DNA from 2 places in the Lacihabitans lacunae genome. Region 2 is predicted to be linked to the other one. Evidence: riboswitches for the same ligand, from Rfam matches in the RefSeq annotation. Region 2 holds a riboswitch; the other holds the start of a gene.
The links. A riboswitch is a leader RNA that binds a small molecule or an ion and turns the genes downstream of it on or off. The one in region 2 is predicted to bind thiamine pyrophosphate.
Positions count from the first base shown of each region.

Region 1: another riboswitch for thiamine pyrophosphate. It lies ahead of ACFOOI_RS18935 (TonB-dependent receptor); the one in region 2 lies ahead of ACFOOI_RS18065 (class I SAM-dependent methyltransferase).

Region 1 covers NZ_JBHRYQ010000001.1:4,420,720-4,428,743, reverse strand. The annotation lists gene ACFOOI_RS18945 (RagB/SusD family nutrient uptake outer membrane protein) at 1-1,267, shown strand, start outside; gene ACFOOI_RS18940 (DeoR/GlpR family DNA-binding transcription regulator) at 1,552-2,298, shown strand; gene ACFOOI_RS18935 (TonB-dependent receptor) at 2,304-4,559, opposite strand; TPP riboswitch at 4,694-4,790, opposite strand; gene ACFOOI_RS18930 (hypothetical protein) at 4,848-5,438, opposite strand; gene murB (UDP-N-acetylmuramate dehydrogenase) at 5,497-6,513, opposite strand; gene ACFOOI_RS18920 (DUF1684 domain-containing protein) at 6,611-7,180, opposite strand; gene ACFOOI_RS18915 (NADP-dependent isocitrate dehydrogenase) at 7,405-8,024, shown strand, end outside.
Region 2 covers NZ_JBHRYQ010000001.1:4,206,569-4,214,592, reverse strand. The annotation lists gene ACFOOI_RS18085 (dipeptidase) at 1-558, shown strand, start outside; gene ACFOOI_RS18080 (Trm112 family protein) at 837-1,109, opposite strand; gene ACFOOI_RS18075 (thiamine phosphate synthase) at 1,109-1,747, opposite strand; gene ACFOOI_RS18070 (AIR synthase family protein) at 1,744-2,799, opposite strand; gene ACFOOI_RS18065 (class I SAM-dependent methyltransferase) at 2,800-3,522, opposite strand; TPP riboswitch at 3,603-3,701, opposite strand; gene ACFOOI_RS18060 (DUF4160 domain-containing protein) at 4,233-4,466, shown strand; gene ACFOOI_RS18055 (DUF2442 domain-containing protein) at 4,456-4,704, shown strand; gene ACFOOI_RS18050 (NAD-dependent epimerase/dehydratase family protein) at 4,998-5,990, shown strand; gene ACFOOI_RS18045 (M90 family metallopeptidase) at 6,107-6,874, shown strand; gene ACFOOI_RS18040 (NADPH-dependent FMN reductase) at 6,891-7,424, opposite strand; gene katG (catalase/peroxidase HPI) at 7,887-8,024, shown strand, end outside.

The sequences.
Region 1 (8,024 bases), 210 kb from region 2:
GCTACTTGAAGTTTTTGGTTCAGGACCACAAATCATCGAAGACTACCAAGCAGATAACACCGAGTTTGTGGGTTCATTTCCGACCCTACAAGACATCAATAATTACATTACTACTTCGCCCAATGCTACGGTTCAAGGCTACTGGCAAGTACAATACCGTGTAATTAACGCCGCCAATGCGGTTATTGATAACGTACCTGGTATAGTGGACCCTAAACTTACCCCAGAGTTGGCTAAGCAATATGTGGCAGAGGCCAAATTTTTGAGAGCCATCGTTTACTTATCTCTTGTAAACTCATTTGCTCAGCCATTTCAAGTACAAGCTGGTGCAAGTCCGGGTGTTCCATTGGTTTTAAAAAGCTTTACCGGAACCATTGAATTCCCAGCTAGAGCTACTGTAGCACAAGTGCATGAGCAAATCAAAAAAGATTTAACAGAGGCACTTGTAGACTTGCCAGCTCAATACAGCGTAGCAACTCAAACTAGAGCGAGAGCCACCAAAGGTGCAGCCGCAGGATATTTATCAAGACTACATTTGTTGAGAGGAGAATATCAGGAAGCCGCTACTTTTGCAAATCAGGTAATTACAAGTTCTTTGTATGCCCCTGCTACTAACTACTCGTTTTATGGAGCCACTCCTACTTCTGAGCATGTATTTGCCCTGGTAAACAGTGCCACAGACAACGGCAGAACGGGTTCAGGTGGTTGGGCTTCTTACCATAGACCTGCTGCCAAAGGCGGAAGAGGTGACTGTGCATATTCGAGCAGCTTAACTACGGCATTTTTGACTGAACCAACAGATAAAAGATATACCGACCTTTCGGATGTTGTGTCTGCTGCAGACGGTGCTACAAGAAGAATGACCACCAAGTTTCAAGATGCGGCTACAAACACAGACCTTGCTCCTCTTATGCGTGTATCTGAAATATATCTTACAAGAGCTGAGGCACTTGCAGAGTTAAATGGCATAAATACTGAGTCTCTGACTTTGGTTAATACTATCAGAACTAGAGCAGGACTACCGGCATGGACTACCACTACCTTTGCTACAAAAGCAGCATTCATTGCGGGTATATTAGACCAAAGAAGAAAAGAACTTTGTTTTGAAGGCCACAGAAGAATGGACTTACTGAGAAAAGGCTTGCCACTTAGAACTACAGGACCAACAGCGGCTCTAGCGGCTTTTGGAGCTCCTAAAACCGTTTTACCTATTCCTCAAAGAGAAATAGATTTAAATCCGAGTCTAACCCAAAACACAGGGTATTAATTTTTTTGCAAATACCTTTAAAATAGCAGAGGCGTCTAAATCAGATTTAGACGCCTCTTTTTTTGGGGTTTATTCAAGTGTTACAAAAAAACCTCGGCAAGGCCAAGGTTCTTTGATTCATCATAGGTTATTTCAATATCTTTATTTGAGATATGCAAATTTATGCAAAAAAATATATACGAAGCAAATTTATTTGCAAAAAATTGCACAAATAATTAATTTTTCTTTAATTTTATTGCACAAATACAAGAATAAGGCGTTATTCAAGCAAGATTTAACTCAAAATGCTGAAAGAAGAAAGACAAAAACTGATACTCGAACAATTGAAATCTGCAAAAAAAATAAACTTTGCAGACCTAAGTAATTTATTAACTGTCTCTTATGACAGTATCAGACGTGACGTAATAGAACTGGAAGACAAAGGACTTTTGAAAAAAGTGCACGGAGGGATAGTTTCTAATTCTTATCTAGACATATTGGGAGGCCAAAGAACAGGGGTTAAAAACGGAAACGACATAGAGACAGTATTTAACAAAGCCGTAAAACTTTTTCATAAAAATCAGGTTATTTTGATGGATGGCGGCACTACTAATTTCTTTTTGGCAGAAAGAATACCCAAAACTTTACACTTAACCATAATCACCAACTCGCCTCCCCTAGCTATGGCTTTAAACAACCACGAAAACATAAATGTGATTATGCTCGGTGGCCAATACTATAAAAGATACCAAATAACCATGGGCTTAGAAGTAAGCGAACAAATCAGAAACTTCAACTTTGATATGTACTTTATGGGCATCAATGGCATAGACAAAGACCATGGTTTTACGATTAGAAACCAAGAGGAGTCTATTTTGAAAAAACAAATGATGGCGAGGTCGAAAAAAACGATATGCTGTGTAGTGGAGGAAAAGGTTGGCGTTATAGAGCCTTACAAAGTATGTGATTTAGAAAACATCTCCACCTTGGTAACCAACCTAAAGCCTACTGATAAACTATTAGCCGATTTTGCCAAAATGGAGATATTATAAAACCTTTAGAATCTCAATCTCAAAGCGGCCAAGAAGTTAGTTCCCGCCTGTGGAAATAAGAAGTTCTCCGTGATTTTGCCATCATACAAATAGCTGTACGTGTACCCATTTGATTCGTATTGATGATTAAATACATTATTTACCAATAGGCTCACGTTTATTTCTTTCATATATTTTGGCTTCAAGGTATATGACATTCTCAAGTCATTCACAAAAAACGCATCCAATTTTCTAGTGTCCGAAGATGTGTTATCCAAATACTGTTTGCCCACATATTTTGGAAGCAACGCTATTTCTATTCCTTTATATGGCAAATAGCTTATTGAACCACCCGCAATCACATTTGGAGAAAACGAAATGTCTGTATTTTTAAAACTATTCACCTCATTTGGGCTGTCGTCATAGCTTGGTATCACTTCCGTAAAACTCGCTATTTTGTTTTTACATAAAGTCAAATTTCCCGCCACCATAAATTTCTTATTTAACTGGGCAGCAGCTTGAAGCTCAATACCTGCACGGTAACTTTTATCTACATTTTGTCTGATAGAAGCACCCACATCGTTTATTTGCCCTGTTAGTACCAGCTGATCTTTATAGTTCATAAAATATCCGTTTACTTCAGCATTCCAATTGCTTCCAGCTTTTTTATATCCCGCCTCGTAATCTACCAGTTTCTCTGCCTTTGGCACTTTAGGTGCATTGTCTACAAAGTCTTGTCTACTTGGCTCTTTGTTTCCAACTGCCATACTTAAATATGCGGAGCTACTTGGGCTAACTGTATACGTTAAACCAAGTTTTGGATTAAAGAAATTATACGTTTTGCTGTAGTTTATTTCTTGCAAAGCATCTTCTATTCCTTTCATGCTAAAACCTACGGTTCTAAACTGTAAATCCACATAGGCATTCAGTTTTTGAGACAACTCATAGTTAGCTTTTACATACATATTAAAGTCATCTTTTACTGAATTATTGTCGTAGTAGCGTTGTCTAATATCGCTATTTGAAGCATATTTGGCCCAAATGATTTCACCATAGTGGCCGCCATCATACTTATTCCATCCACCACCAATGTTGGCGTTTAGCTTTTTGCCACTTTCGTAGTCAAATGACCATACCGCACCATAAAAATCATTGTTTAACCACTTCCTTCTTATCAAATCAGTACGTTTTATTACTGTTCCGTTTACCGTAACATTATCTAAACCATAGTCCGCAAACTTTTGATCATATTTAAATTGCTCATAAAAACCTTGTCCGTGTGTATAGTGTAGCGTTGGGTTAAATCTCCAATGCTCCGAAAATTTAAATGAAGATATCAATTGAATGTGATTTTGTGCATAATCATCTACTTCATTGTCATAGGTATAAAAATTATACGTACGACCACTCGCTAACATTCCTTTTTTGAAATTCTCGTCGTAATAGTTTCGCTCTATAAAAGCATCCAAACCTTTTGCGTCTCCTTTGGCCAAAGCCTCCGGTATACCATTCCAAGACTGATATGTTTTTTCATGTCCCGAAAATACGTTTAAACGTACAAACGAATTGTCTCCATAATATCCACCAGAAAGGTAATACGACTGCAAATTAGAACTTGCTCTGTCTACAAATCCATCTGAGGTGATTTTAGAAAGTCTTGCATCTAATACAAAATGGTTATTTAACAAGCCTGTAGAAGCCAAAACGTTGGTCTTAAATGTATTAAATGAACCAACTGAAGTATTTACTTCGCCGTAGGCTTCTTTGTTTAGTTGTAAGGTATTTACATTTATACTACCTCCAAATGCACCTGCACCGTTGGTAGATGTACCTACTCCACGCTGAACCTGAATACTCTGCACGCTCGATGCAAAGTCAGGCATGTTTACCCAATATACCCCTTGTGACTCCGAGTCATTGTAAGGAATACCGTTTAAGGTTACGTTAATTCGGGTTGGATCTGAGCCTCTGATACGGATTCCCGTATACCCCACACCCGCTCCTGCGTCTGAAGTAACCACTACCGATGGCAGCTGATTTAACAAAAATGGCAGGTCTTGACCTAAATTTTGTTTTTGAATATCGGCTTTCTTAACATTGGTAAATGCCATTGCAGACTTGTCGTTGGCACGTGTAGACTTAACCACCAACTCACTCAGAGCTAACTCTTTAGATAAACTATCACTTGTTTTTTGAGCAAAAGAACTGTTGGAAAGCAATATTCCAAAAAAGAAGGCAAAAACCACTGAAAGGTTTTTTAAACGAACTGATTTTTTTTTCATAACAATTATAAAAAATTATTACGAAGCAGATAAAGGAGCAAAACGCTGTCTTCGGGCCTATTTTAGACCTATTAAAACTTAATTTTACTATTGAAATTTCTGAGAGGAATTAGATTTATGACCGGTGTAAAATCCAAAACTTTAGCTCAAATCCCTTCGTCGGTACTAACCGAATCAGGTTCAATGGGTATGATCTCAGCCCGTTGTATTCAGGCACCCCTTTTATGAGATTTCGGGTGCAAAGGTAGGAGATTAAAAACTTAACAGCCAAGTATTTTTTCAAAAAAATTAATTTTCTGAACCCGAAACCGCCATTCCAAGACTCAAAATACCAGCTGCCGTAAGATAATGAAACACATCTATTGACATTTCGCCTTTACCAAAAATCAAGTGTCTATACGTAGCTAATCCGAAGAAAATAACCCCCGCAATCATCCAAAACCCTATTTTTACGTTTCCTTTTGTAAGAGCAAAAACACCCATAATAACCACTACAGTCATGGCCATAATTGGCATAAATTCGGCTATGGCTTTGAAACCAAAACCTTCTGATACGGCAAACAATACAAAGCCTAAAGAAAGTAAAAGATATACAAATATTCGTTTTAAAGGAATACCACTCGCAAGAGAAAAAGAAGCCCCTATAAGGCCCACACTACCCGTAATGGTAGCTATTTTTTGAAAAAACATAGAAGCAAGACCCGCCTGCTCAAAACCCGCGAACCGGATGGCTCCAAATATGGCAGCACCTGCTACAGAAAGCACAAATGACTCCCATAGAATGGTGCTCGAAAGGTCAAGTTTGATTAAATATCTAAAGAATACATATAAACTAGTGGCAGCTAATACGGAGTCAGAAATAACATGTGATAATTCCATAATCTTAATAATAAGCGAGGGTTTATATGATTTAAATACCGGTCAATGTTACACAAACCTAAGAAACAAAATTGACTTCTGGCATAATTTCTATTCCGAATTTCTCAAAAACCGATGCCTGCACTTTTTCGGCCAACTGTTTTATTTCAATGCCTTTACCCTTACCGTAATTAACCAAAACCAAGGCTTGTTTGTCATGCACGCCCACCTCACCAAATCGTTTTCCTTTCCAACCTGCCTGCTCTATTAACCAGCCTGCAGGTATTTTCACTACACCTTCTGATATCGGATAGTTTGGCATTGCAGGGTATTCTAATGCTATTTTATTGTATTGAGCAGTTGGTATTTCAGGATTTTTGAAGAAACTCCCCGAATTGCCAATTTCGGCAGGATCCGGCAGCTTACTCTTTCGAATCGCGATGACGGCTTCGCTGATGGCCTTTACCGAAAGTTCCGTTACACCGCTCTCGGTTAAGGTATCTTGAATGGCTCCGTAGCTTGTCTTAAATTCTGGATTTTTTTGAAACCTAAAACTGACATTTAATATAAAATATTTGCCTTTGCCTTCGTGCTTAAACACTGATTCTCTGTAGCCAAACTTACAGTCATTTAGATAAAAAATCTCTGTCTCGAGGGTTTCAATATTTAGTGCTTCCAAACTCACAAAAACGTCTTTTATCTCTACGCCGTACGCCCCAATGTTTTGCATGGGTGCAGCTCCTGTGGTACCTGGTATTAACGACAGGTTTTCTATTCCTCCCAAGTTTAGGCCCACCGTGTGCATCACTAGTTGGTGCCACACTACGCCGCCACCCACTTTCAAAACCACTTCATTTTGGTCTTCAAAGGTCTTTTCTATGCCTAATATTCCATTTTTTATCACCAAACCGTCCCAATCGTTTAGCAAGAGTAGATTACTACCTCCACCCAAAATCAACTTGCGTTCGGCTTTCATTTCTTCGTTTTGATAAAGCTTAATCAAATCAGACACATGAAAAACCGTAGTGAAGTATTTGGCCACTACATCGAAACCAAACGTGTTATATGGTTTAAGCGAAACTTGTTTTTGAATCATAAAAAACTAAAATATTAGACCTGCAATTTAACACCTGATTGTTTTTGAAAAGTAAATTTCAATCAAAACCTTTTAAATAATAATTCTCTTCAATTACTTAAAGTGGTTTTTTCTCGCCTGCCGTAACTGCAATTTTCAACTGATTTTCTTTAGGGGGAATCGGGCAGGTATAGTTGTCAGCAAAGGCACAGTAGGGATTGTAACTGGTATTAAAGTCTAACCAAAGCAAACTGTCTTTGATATCATGAATGTTTATATCCATATACCTGCCTGCACCGTAGGTTTCTTTTCCTGAAGTCAGGTCTTTAAATGGCAAAAACAGGTAATCCTTATAAAGAGGATTTACCGGAAAAGAGGCATATAAAACCAAACTTTGCTTTTTACCCTTTATTTTAAAGGTCAAAATACCATACGGCACGAAATCTTTGAAACCACCCGATGAAGTTGCAAACGAAACCACGTCCTGATTTTTAGCTTTTTTCAGCTTCGCCAAGGTATTCCAAGTTTCATCTATGTCAAAAAAATCTTGTTTGACTCCCGGAAAAACCTTTTGGGTCTTGGCAATATATTCCGCTCTTTTTGAATCAGTTACATGTTGAGAAAAGGAGATTTCAGGAATAAAAATCAAAGAAAAGAATAAGACAAGTAAGGCTTTGGTGGTTTTCATGAAATGTATAAACAATAAGTGAGACACAAAAAAAACAAGTTTTGGGCATAATTAATATTTTTATACCAAAAAATGCTGAGATATAAACATGGGAAAAGAAGTAAGAATTATTAACTTTGCAACATTTGCAAATCAGAGACAATTTTAGCCCTTTATTTTTGCAAAAGGTTTATTCGAAAGGGCTGGGGGATATTTTTTTTAAAAACTTAAAACAATATTTTATAATGACACAAAAAGCTAAGATCATTTACACTATCACTGACGAAGCTCCCGCTTTGGCTACTTATTCGTTTTTGCCAATAGTAGAGGCATTTGCTAAGCCAGCTGGTGTAATGGTAGAAACGCGTGACATCTCGCTATCGGGTAGAATAATCGCTAGTTTTCCTGAGTTTCTGAGCGATGATCAAAAAATCACGAACGACTTAGCCTACTTAGGTACGCTTGCCACTGAGCCAGAAGCCAACATTATAAAATTACCAAATATCAGTGCTTCTATGCCACAACTTAATGCGGCCATAAAAGAACTTCAGGAGAAAGGATACAAAATACCTAGCTACCCTGATGAACCTGCTACTGATGAAGAAAAAGCGATAAAAGCGAAATTTGATAAAATAAAAGGCTCGGCGGTTAATCCAGTTTTGAGAGAAGGAAACTCGGATCGTAGAGCTCCTAAGGCAGTTAAAGAATACGCGAGAAAGCACCCACACAGCATGGGAGCTTGGTCTGCAGACTCTAAGTCGCACGTAGCGAGCATGGTAGATGGAGATTTTTACGGCAGCGAAAAATCAGTAGTTGTAGAAAAAGCAACTTCGGTTAAAATAACTTTTGTAGATGCTGCCGGCAC
Region 2 (8,024 bases):
GTAAGAATGATGTCGCCCGTCCACTTTTTCGACAACGAATTGGGCAGCTCAGCCCATGGCGTGGAGCATGCCGGCCTTACTGATTTTGGCAAAGAAGTAATCAAAAAAATGCAAGCCAAAAACATGATTTTAGACGTAGCCCACTGCTCACCAAAGATGGTAGACGACATACTAGCCATAACCTCAAAGCCAATCGTGAGTTCGCACACAGGCGTAAAAGGCACCCAAAATTCGGTACGAAACATATCAGACGAGCACATAAAAGGAATAGCCAAAACAGGAGGATTAATCAGCATCGCCATGTTTGAACCCGCCACAGGCACCAAAACACCCGCTTCCACTGCCAAAGCCATCAAATATTGCATCGACTTAGTTGGGGCCGATTATGTAGCCCTGGGTTCGGACTTCGACGGAGCCATAGAAATCCACACTGACGTGACCGGCCTACCGCTATACGTAGAGGAATTATTAAAATTAGGAGTGTCAAGAGATGACATCAAAAAAGTAATGGGAGACAACGTAAAACGGTTTTTATTACTAAATCTACCTAAAAACTAAACGTATTTTTTAGGGCGTTTTAACAGGCTTTCCGCTAAATCTTTTCTGCCGCCTTCGTCAGGCAAAAAAGGATACCGCTGCAATCCTTAACGCGAGCGTATAGGTTTTTTTGTTGGTTCAGCCGCAATATAATGATTTATAATGCTTGTTCAGAGTCTCCTGCAAGGGACTCTAGACTACACTGCTTTTCCACCCAGATAAACCGCAGAGTCCCTGACGGAGATTCTGCTAAAGCCAAATGAAGTTCCATCTCAAAATCCAAATTAATCAAAAAAACCTTAGTTGCCACTTTCTAATCTAAAGTTTACAAACTCGCCTCCTTTTAGGTGCTTTTGCCATCTGTCCAATGTCGGTTTTTCTAGGTCAAATTCGCGGTATTCATCAGGGCTCATAATCGGTATTCCTTTTATGATCGGATACAGCCTTTTGCATGATTTGCACACAAAAAAGCCTTCCTCCACATTCTGATTTTCGTCTCTTTTTATTTCAGTTAGCGTTAAGTCACTTTTGTCAAATGGGCAACACAGTTTTTCTATCGTTTCAAAATTCATTATTCTATATTTTTTAAATTTTCTTTGTATCTATTTATCGCCAAATTTGGCATTTCAGAGCTCATAATTCCCGACACTACAGCCACTCCATCAAAACTTAAACCTTTCAATTCCACCAAGTTTTCAGGACGAATACCTCCCGCCAAAAATATCAATTTAGAAAATATGCTTTTGGCAGCCTTTATGTTTTCAAAGCTTACCAATTCGCAGCTATTGCTCGTCACAGAGTTAAAAATGGAGCAAAAAGAGACGTAATCAAACTCTTGCTTTTCGGCCCATTCTGCCACAGAAAGGTCATTATTGCAGGTAATTCCTTTCAAAAAAGGCCGATTAACCGCCTTCTCTATAAAGTCAATTTCAGATGGAGCAGTATCAAAATGCACCCCATCGATGCTACTATCTATCAGCAAATCCCACCGATTGTTTATCAATACCGGAATGTTTTTTGAGTGAGCCAAGCTGCATATATCGACCACCAAAGCTTTTACATCGAGTATGTTTTCAAAATTATCCCAAACCTGTATAGCAGCCAAGGGCTCTTGCAAACAAAGTGTCAGTTTGTTCATCAACGCCTCCCTTTCCATCTGTGGGTCTATCACCAAATACACGCCCCAGTTTATATTTCTTTTGACTTTCATTTCCATCCGGCATTTAAAGCTTTAAAAAATGCCGCCCAATAAGGGTCGTCTTGTTTATAAACAATCGGACTTGAAACCTTATTTTCTATAATATTGGTACCCTTTCCTGTCTCAGTCAAAACTCCAATTTCTGTGCAGTTAATTCCTTTTTGTGTAAGTCTATCTATCACTATTTGAGCGTGATTTGCCTCACAAGCAAAAAGCATGGCTCCGGCCCCGATACAATACCTGGGGTCAAGGCTAAAAACATCGCAAACGTGTTTCTGAATTTCACCGATGGGCAATTTTTCCTCAAAAATATTTACCCCACAGCCAGACGCCGTAGCTAACTCATAAACAGCACCTAACACCCCGCCTTCGGTTACGTCATGCATGGCCGTCACCTCTTTATATTGGTTACATTCCCCAACCGCCGCAAGGGCATCAGGCAGCGAAGACGTCTCGTAAAGACTACCACAAGCAGCTTGCTGAACCTCCACCCCTACCTTGTTTTTCACGATCTCCGGAAAACTCATGGCCAATATAGCCGCCGACGAAATCGCACAAGATTTTGAGAGCAAGAGTACCTGCCCCGGCTTGGCATTTTTAGACAAACGCATTTTGTTTTTTTCGCCTACAGACACAAAAGTGCCTCCACCAGCAATCGTAGAGTTTTGTCCGGCAATAAAACCCGTATGCCCGCCCGTTATGGCCACACCTATATTTTTACAAAATGTATGGATGTAGTTCCAATAAATACTAAAGTCTGAGCTTGAAAATGTGTCGGGTAAATTAAGAACAAACTGTCCAAACTGCGGCCCATAACCGGTAGTAGCCATGTCATTTGCCATCAGATGCACCGACAGCCAAGCGGACTCCTCCAAGCCCAAAGATGGAATCAACGAAAGTGGGTCGCTCGTAAGTGCCATGGCCATATTTCCCGGCAACGAAACCACCGAAACGTCTACCCCAAACTGTGGCCCAGCCAACACATCGGGATTTTCAAAACCAAACTTTGCCCCCATAAACTGTTCAAACAGCACATGGTCTATTTTTCCAAGTTGGTTTTCCATTTAATCTACATCATTAAACTTAACATATAGACCAAAAAAATCGCCATAAGGCAGGTTCCACTGCTGCACCGGAAACCATTTTGGCAAACCCGTAGCCGTCCATTCTATGGTGTAGTCACGCCCCGCCAAGGCCTCATGAATGATTTTTTGGAGCATAGCAGGCGTATAAAAAGTAGCCGTTACATAAAAAGGATTTTTACCAAACATTTGTTGCACTCGCCTTCTGAGCACTTTGGGAGAGTTGCGGTTCATCATGCCCATCGCAATGCCGTATTTACCCACGCGAGCAGCTTCTCTGATAACCTTTACGGGATCTTTGTAATATTCAAATGTGGTGATAAAAGCCAAAGAGTCAAACGTATGATTCTTAAATGGCATGTGGTGCGAGTCAGCCATAACCAAATCACCATCAAACAGTTGCACAGCCTGCGAAAGCATCAGCGGCGAAATATCCCCACCTGTGGCTTTAATACCGATTTTGTGCCACCAACGGGTAAAACGAGCGGTTCCACAGCCAAACTCAAGCAAAGTTTTAACACGTTTGTCGGCCCCCACGAGCTGCTCCATTACTTTTTTTTGCCACACTTCGGCACGCTTGTAGCGACCTTCGTACCAAAGCTCGTACGTGTCAGTATGTTCACGGTTAAAGAACCATTCAGGCCTATTCTGCCAGTTTTGGGCTTTTTGAGGAATAAGTTCGGCGTTTGATTTTTGAATTTCCATTTTTTAATAGTTTTAAAAAACAAAAACTCCGGGTGAGGAATTATACGGAAAAATCCGATAGAAGATGGCCCAATAAGATAATCTCATTAAGCCTGCATCCCTACGTTGGTACTAACCAAATCAGGTTCCCGGGTGTAATCTCAGCTTGGTTTTCTAACCATGCACCCCGTGCTTTTGTTGAGGCAAATATATGTACTTATTTCCTTTTACAAAGCACATTTTTCATTAAAGTTTTTTGATGGAAACATATTCCTAGTCCGTACTGAAGCTCCTACAAGGGACTTCGGGCTTTACTTTTCTCTGTATTCTTATAAGTAATCAGAAGTATACCTGAGGGAGAATTTGCTAAAGTACAAATCAAAGAATTTAAACAAACTGAAATCAATTTTTTAGGGCGTTTTAACAGGCTTTCCGCTAAATCTTTTCTGCCGCCTACGTCAGGCAAAAAAGGATACCGCTGCAATCCCTAACGCTGGGGAAAGTATATGTTCGAATGTTCAGTGTCAACTGCAAGCGACACAATAATTAAGGTATTTTCCACTTATCATTCCGTAGAGTCCCTAATGGAGACTCTGGGAAAGCACATATAATCTATATGTTAGTGATATTATCATAAAGTCATGTGAAGCTTTAGAAAATAAGTAAAATATTTGTTTAAAATGAAAAAAAAATGATAATTGCTTTATGTTAAACCTAACAGTCTTTTTTAAATGCCAACTTTATTTATAATATTTGGATTACGATTTTACTTTTATTCAAACGAACATTTACCAATTCATGTTCATGTCAGAAACGCAGATGGAGAAGCTAAGTTTGAGGTTGAAATGGTGAGATTAGTATCTAATAAAGGGTTGAAAAATAAAGATATTAGCCTAGCAATTGCCATCATAGAAGAAAACAAAGAAATTATAATAGCTAAATGGAAAGAATATCATGGAGAATGAAATTAATGTAACGAATGTTTGGCTTGACGATGATTTCATTTATATCAAAACAGATAAAAATGAGACCAAAAGTCACCCTATTAATTGGTTCCCAAGACTTTTAAAAGCTAGTAAAACAGAACGCGAAGACTTTACTTTATCACCATTTGGTATACACTGGGAAAGGCTTGACGAAGACCTGAGTTTCGAAGGTTTTTACACCTACAATAAATCAAATAAACTAATTCCAAATAACTAAAAACCAACCTTTTGAAATAGCATATTTAAGCAATTATTTTATATAAAACTTCAAGTATCTTCATAGGTCCTAGTTTTCTTCATATTTATTAAATTTTCAAAAATAAATACTTGGCCAGCTTTTATTTCCTTTAATTCTAGATCCATTTGATCACAAAAACCTGTAAAGCCAATTACTTTAAATCCCTAAAATATACACTTCACCAAGCCAAAGAAAATCCAAAAAACCTCAAATAAATACTTAGAATATATTTAAAAAGCAATAACTTGTTTTTCGAAATCAAACCTTAAAAAATGAAAGTATTATTTATCGGTGGCACAGGAAATATCAGCACTCCCGTGAGTGAAATGGCGGTTGAAAGAGGCGTGGACTTATATCACTTAAACAGGGGAAATAACCTCCCAATCAAAGGCGTGAAGTCACTAATAGCCGACATAGAAAACACCGAGGAAACCCGAAAAGTATTAGAATCGCACGAGTGGGATGTGGTCGTAAACTGGATTGCATTTACACCCGAACAAGTGCAAAGGGATATTGAAACTTTTAAAAATAAGACCAAACAATACGTTTTCATAAGTTCGGCTTCGTGCTACGAAAAACCGCCCACCAACCCGATTATCACGGAATCTACTCCACTCAAAAACCCGCATTGGCAATATTCTCGCGACAAAATAGCCTGTGAAGACCTTCTGGTTAAGGCATTTAGAGAAGATAACTTCCCGATGACAATCGTGCGTCCTTCGCATACGTATTATTCAGTTTTTCCGCTATCGTTGGGTGGCTGGACCGAATACAATGCCGTGGATAGAATGAAAAAAGGGCTTCCTGTAGTGGTTCAGGGCGACGGCACTTCGCTATGGACGGTGACGCATGCTCGAGATTTTGCCAAGGCGTTTTTAGGAATGATGGGCCGCAAAGCAGCCATCGGCGAGGCTTACCATATTACTTCCGATGAGGTTTTAACTTGGAATCAAATATATGAGCAACTGGCAGAAGCGGCTGGCGTAAAAGCGAAAATAGTGCACATAACATCCAAAAACATCATTGACTATGCAGACCAAAATGGCTTCGCATCCGAAGAAGGTGGACTTTGGGGCGACAAGTCGCACTGTGCTATTTTTGACAACTCCAAAATAAAAAAACTAGTACCTGAGTATGTGGCCACAATACCCTACGCAGAAGGCATAAAAGAAACCCTAGCTTGGTTTGAGGCTGACCCTAAAAGGATGATCATAAACCCAGAAACTACTCGACTTTTAGACGGATTGATAAAAAAATATGGCTAAAATCATGATTTTAGTTTGAGTTAAAAGCCTTTGTTTTTAATTTCAACATAATCAGATATTCTAATCGTAACTTTGTTCAGTTTGCGTATTTAGAGATTGGAATAAAAAACATAAAAATGATAATCGTTGCAGTTGCCTTATTACTTCTTTTGGCTTTAATTATTCGTCCACTATTCAAAAAAAAGAAGCCGAATGCTATCCCGAAAGAGGAAATAATCAAAGGGATTTTAGAAAAAGAGGTTCGGTTTTATCAAAACTTATCATCTGAAAGAAAGGCAGGGTTTTATGAAAGAGTGGCCAATTTTCTCTCTAATGTAAAAGTAATTGGGGTTGACACTACCGTAGATGATACAGACAAAACCTTAGTTGCGGCAGCCGCCATTATTCCTATTTTTGAGTTTGAAGGCTGGGCGTACACCCACATCAATGAGGTGCTTTTATACCCAAAACCATTTGACCAAAATTTTAATTTTGAAGGCGAAAACCATATTGTAGGTATGGTAGGAAACGGAGCCATGCAAAGCACCGTAATACTGTCGAAGCCTTTTTTGAGAGACGGTTTTATGAATGACAATAACGATTCTAACACGGCCATTCACGAATTTGTGCATTTGATAGATAAAGCAGACGGAGCTACCGATGGAGTTCCTGAGGTTTTGCTACAACACAAATATTCGCTTCCATGGATAAAGCTAATGAAAGACGAAATGGAGAAAATCAGAAAAGGCGAATCTGATATAGACACCTATGCCGCTAGTAGCGAAACCGAGTTTTTTGCAGTAGTGAGTGAATATTTCTTTAAGCAACCTAGGCTATTAAAAGAGCAACATCCAGAGCTTTACGCTCGCTTAAAGACAATGTTTGGTCATAAAACTAAGGTTTAGTTTTTTTAAAGAACAATCAATCAGAAACTAATTTTTTCACAAAAGCATCCGCATGCTTTTCCATAGATATTGGGTCTGCAATAGCTTCGTTTTCATCAAAATAATTTTGAACTGAAGGCATTAATATACCTGTTTCTATTGGAGAAGCTTTAAGGTGTGTCATGATTTTTGATAAGTCCTCCCATACGTTTTTGGCCCCAAACGTACCTTCAGATATTGTTGTAAAACCTACGATTTTCCCCTTCCATTCTTCCGTCAAAAAATCTATAATGTTTTTTACTGCTGCTGGTAAACTTAAGTTGTACGCCGGACAAACAATGATAATGTGGCTGGCATCATTTATTATATTTCGAAATTCAATCTGTTCAGCCGTAGGATTTTCTATGTAATGAAATCGCTCGTTAAATATTGGAAAATTATACTTTTTCAAATCAACCAAAACGGTAGGGTAATCATATTTTTCCAAAATGAAATTATGTAAATATTTAGAGATCTTGAGGGTTTGACTCCTCTTCCGAATACTTCCAGAAATTATTACGATCTGTTCCATTATCTACTTTATTAAAAAAAACCAAAAAATAGAGAAGTAAAACTTTCCATACTTTAATATTCTTTTTCTCTGATTTTAAGATAAATAAAAAAAACAGAGTACACTATTATTCGGATAAGAGTCCTACTTTATTCCCCATTTTTTTTATTTAAAGGTAAAAACTACATGTTTAATTAACGCTACTATTTGAAATAGAACAATTCTACAGGGCTTAAATTTATTTTTACTTTGGAATTATGTTTGGCCAAAATATAGAATATCAGCTTCATCAAAGTCCATTCAATTAAAATACCATTAAGTTTTAATCAAGCATGACGCCTATCATTTTTATTTACACGATAACTTATTAATTTCAAAGGAATAAAAAACTTATAATAGATTATATCTATATGATTATAATAAATATCAATAAAAACTTTTAAAACATTAAACTTACTTTTACAAAAAATAATTAAAACAACTATGGACAATACTCATGCAAATGGAGCCGCGGGCTCATCTACAAATGGAGAGGCAAAATGCCCTTTTAATCACGGAGCAGTAAACCAAAGTGCTGGTGGCGGAACCAGAAATCAAGATTGGTGGCCAAATCAATTAAAC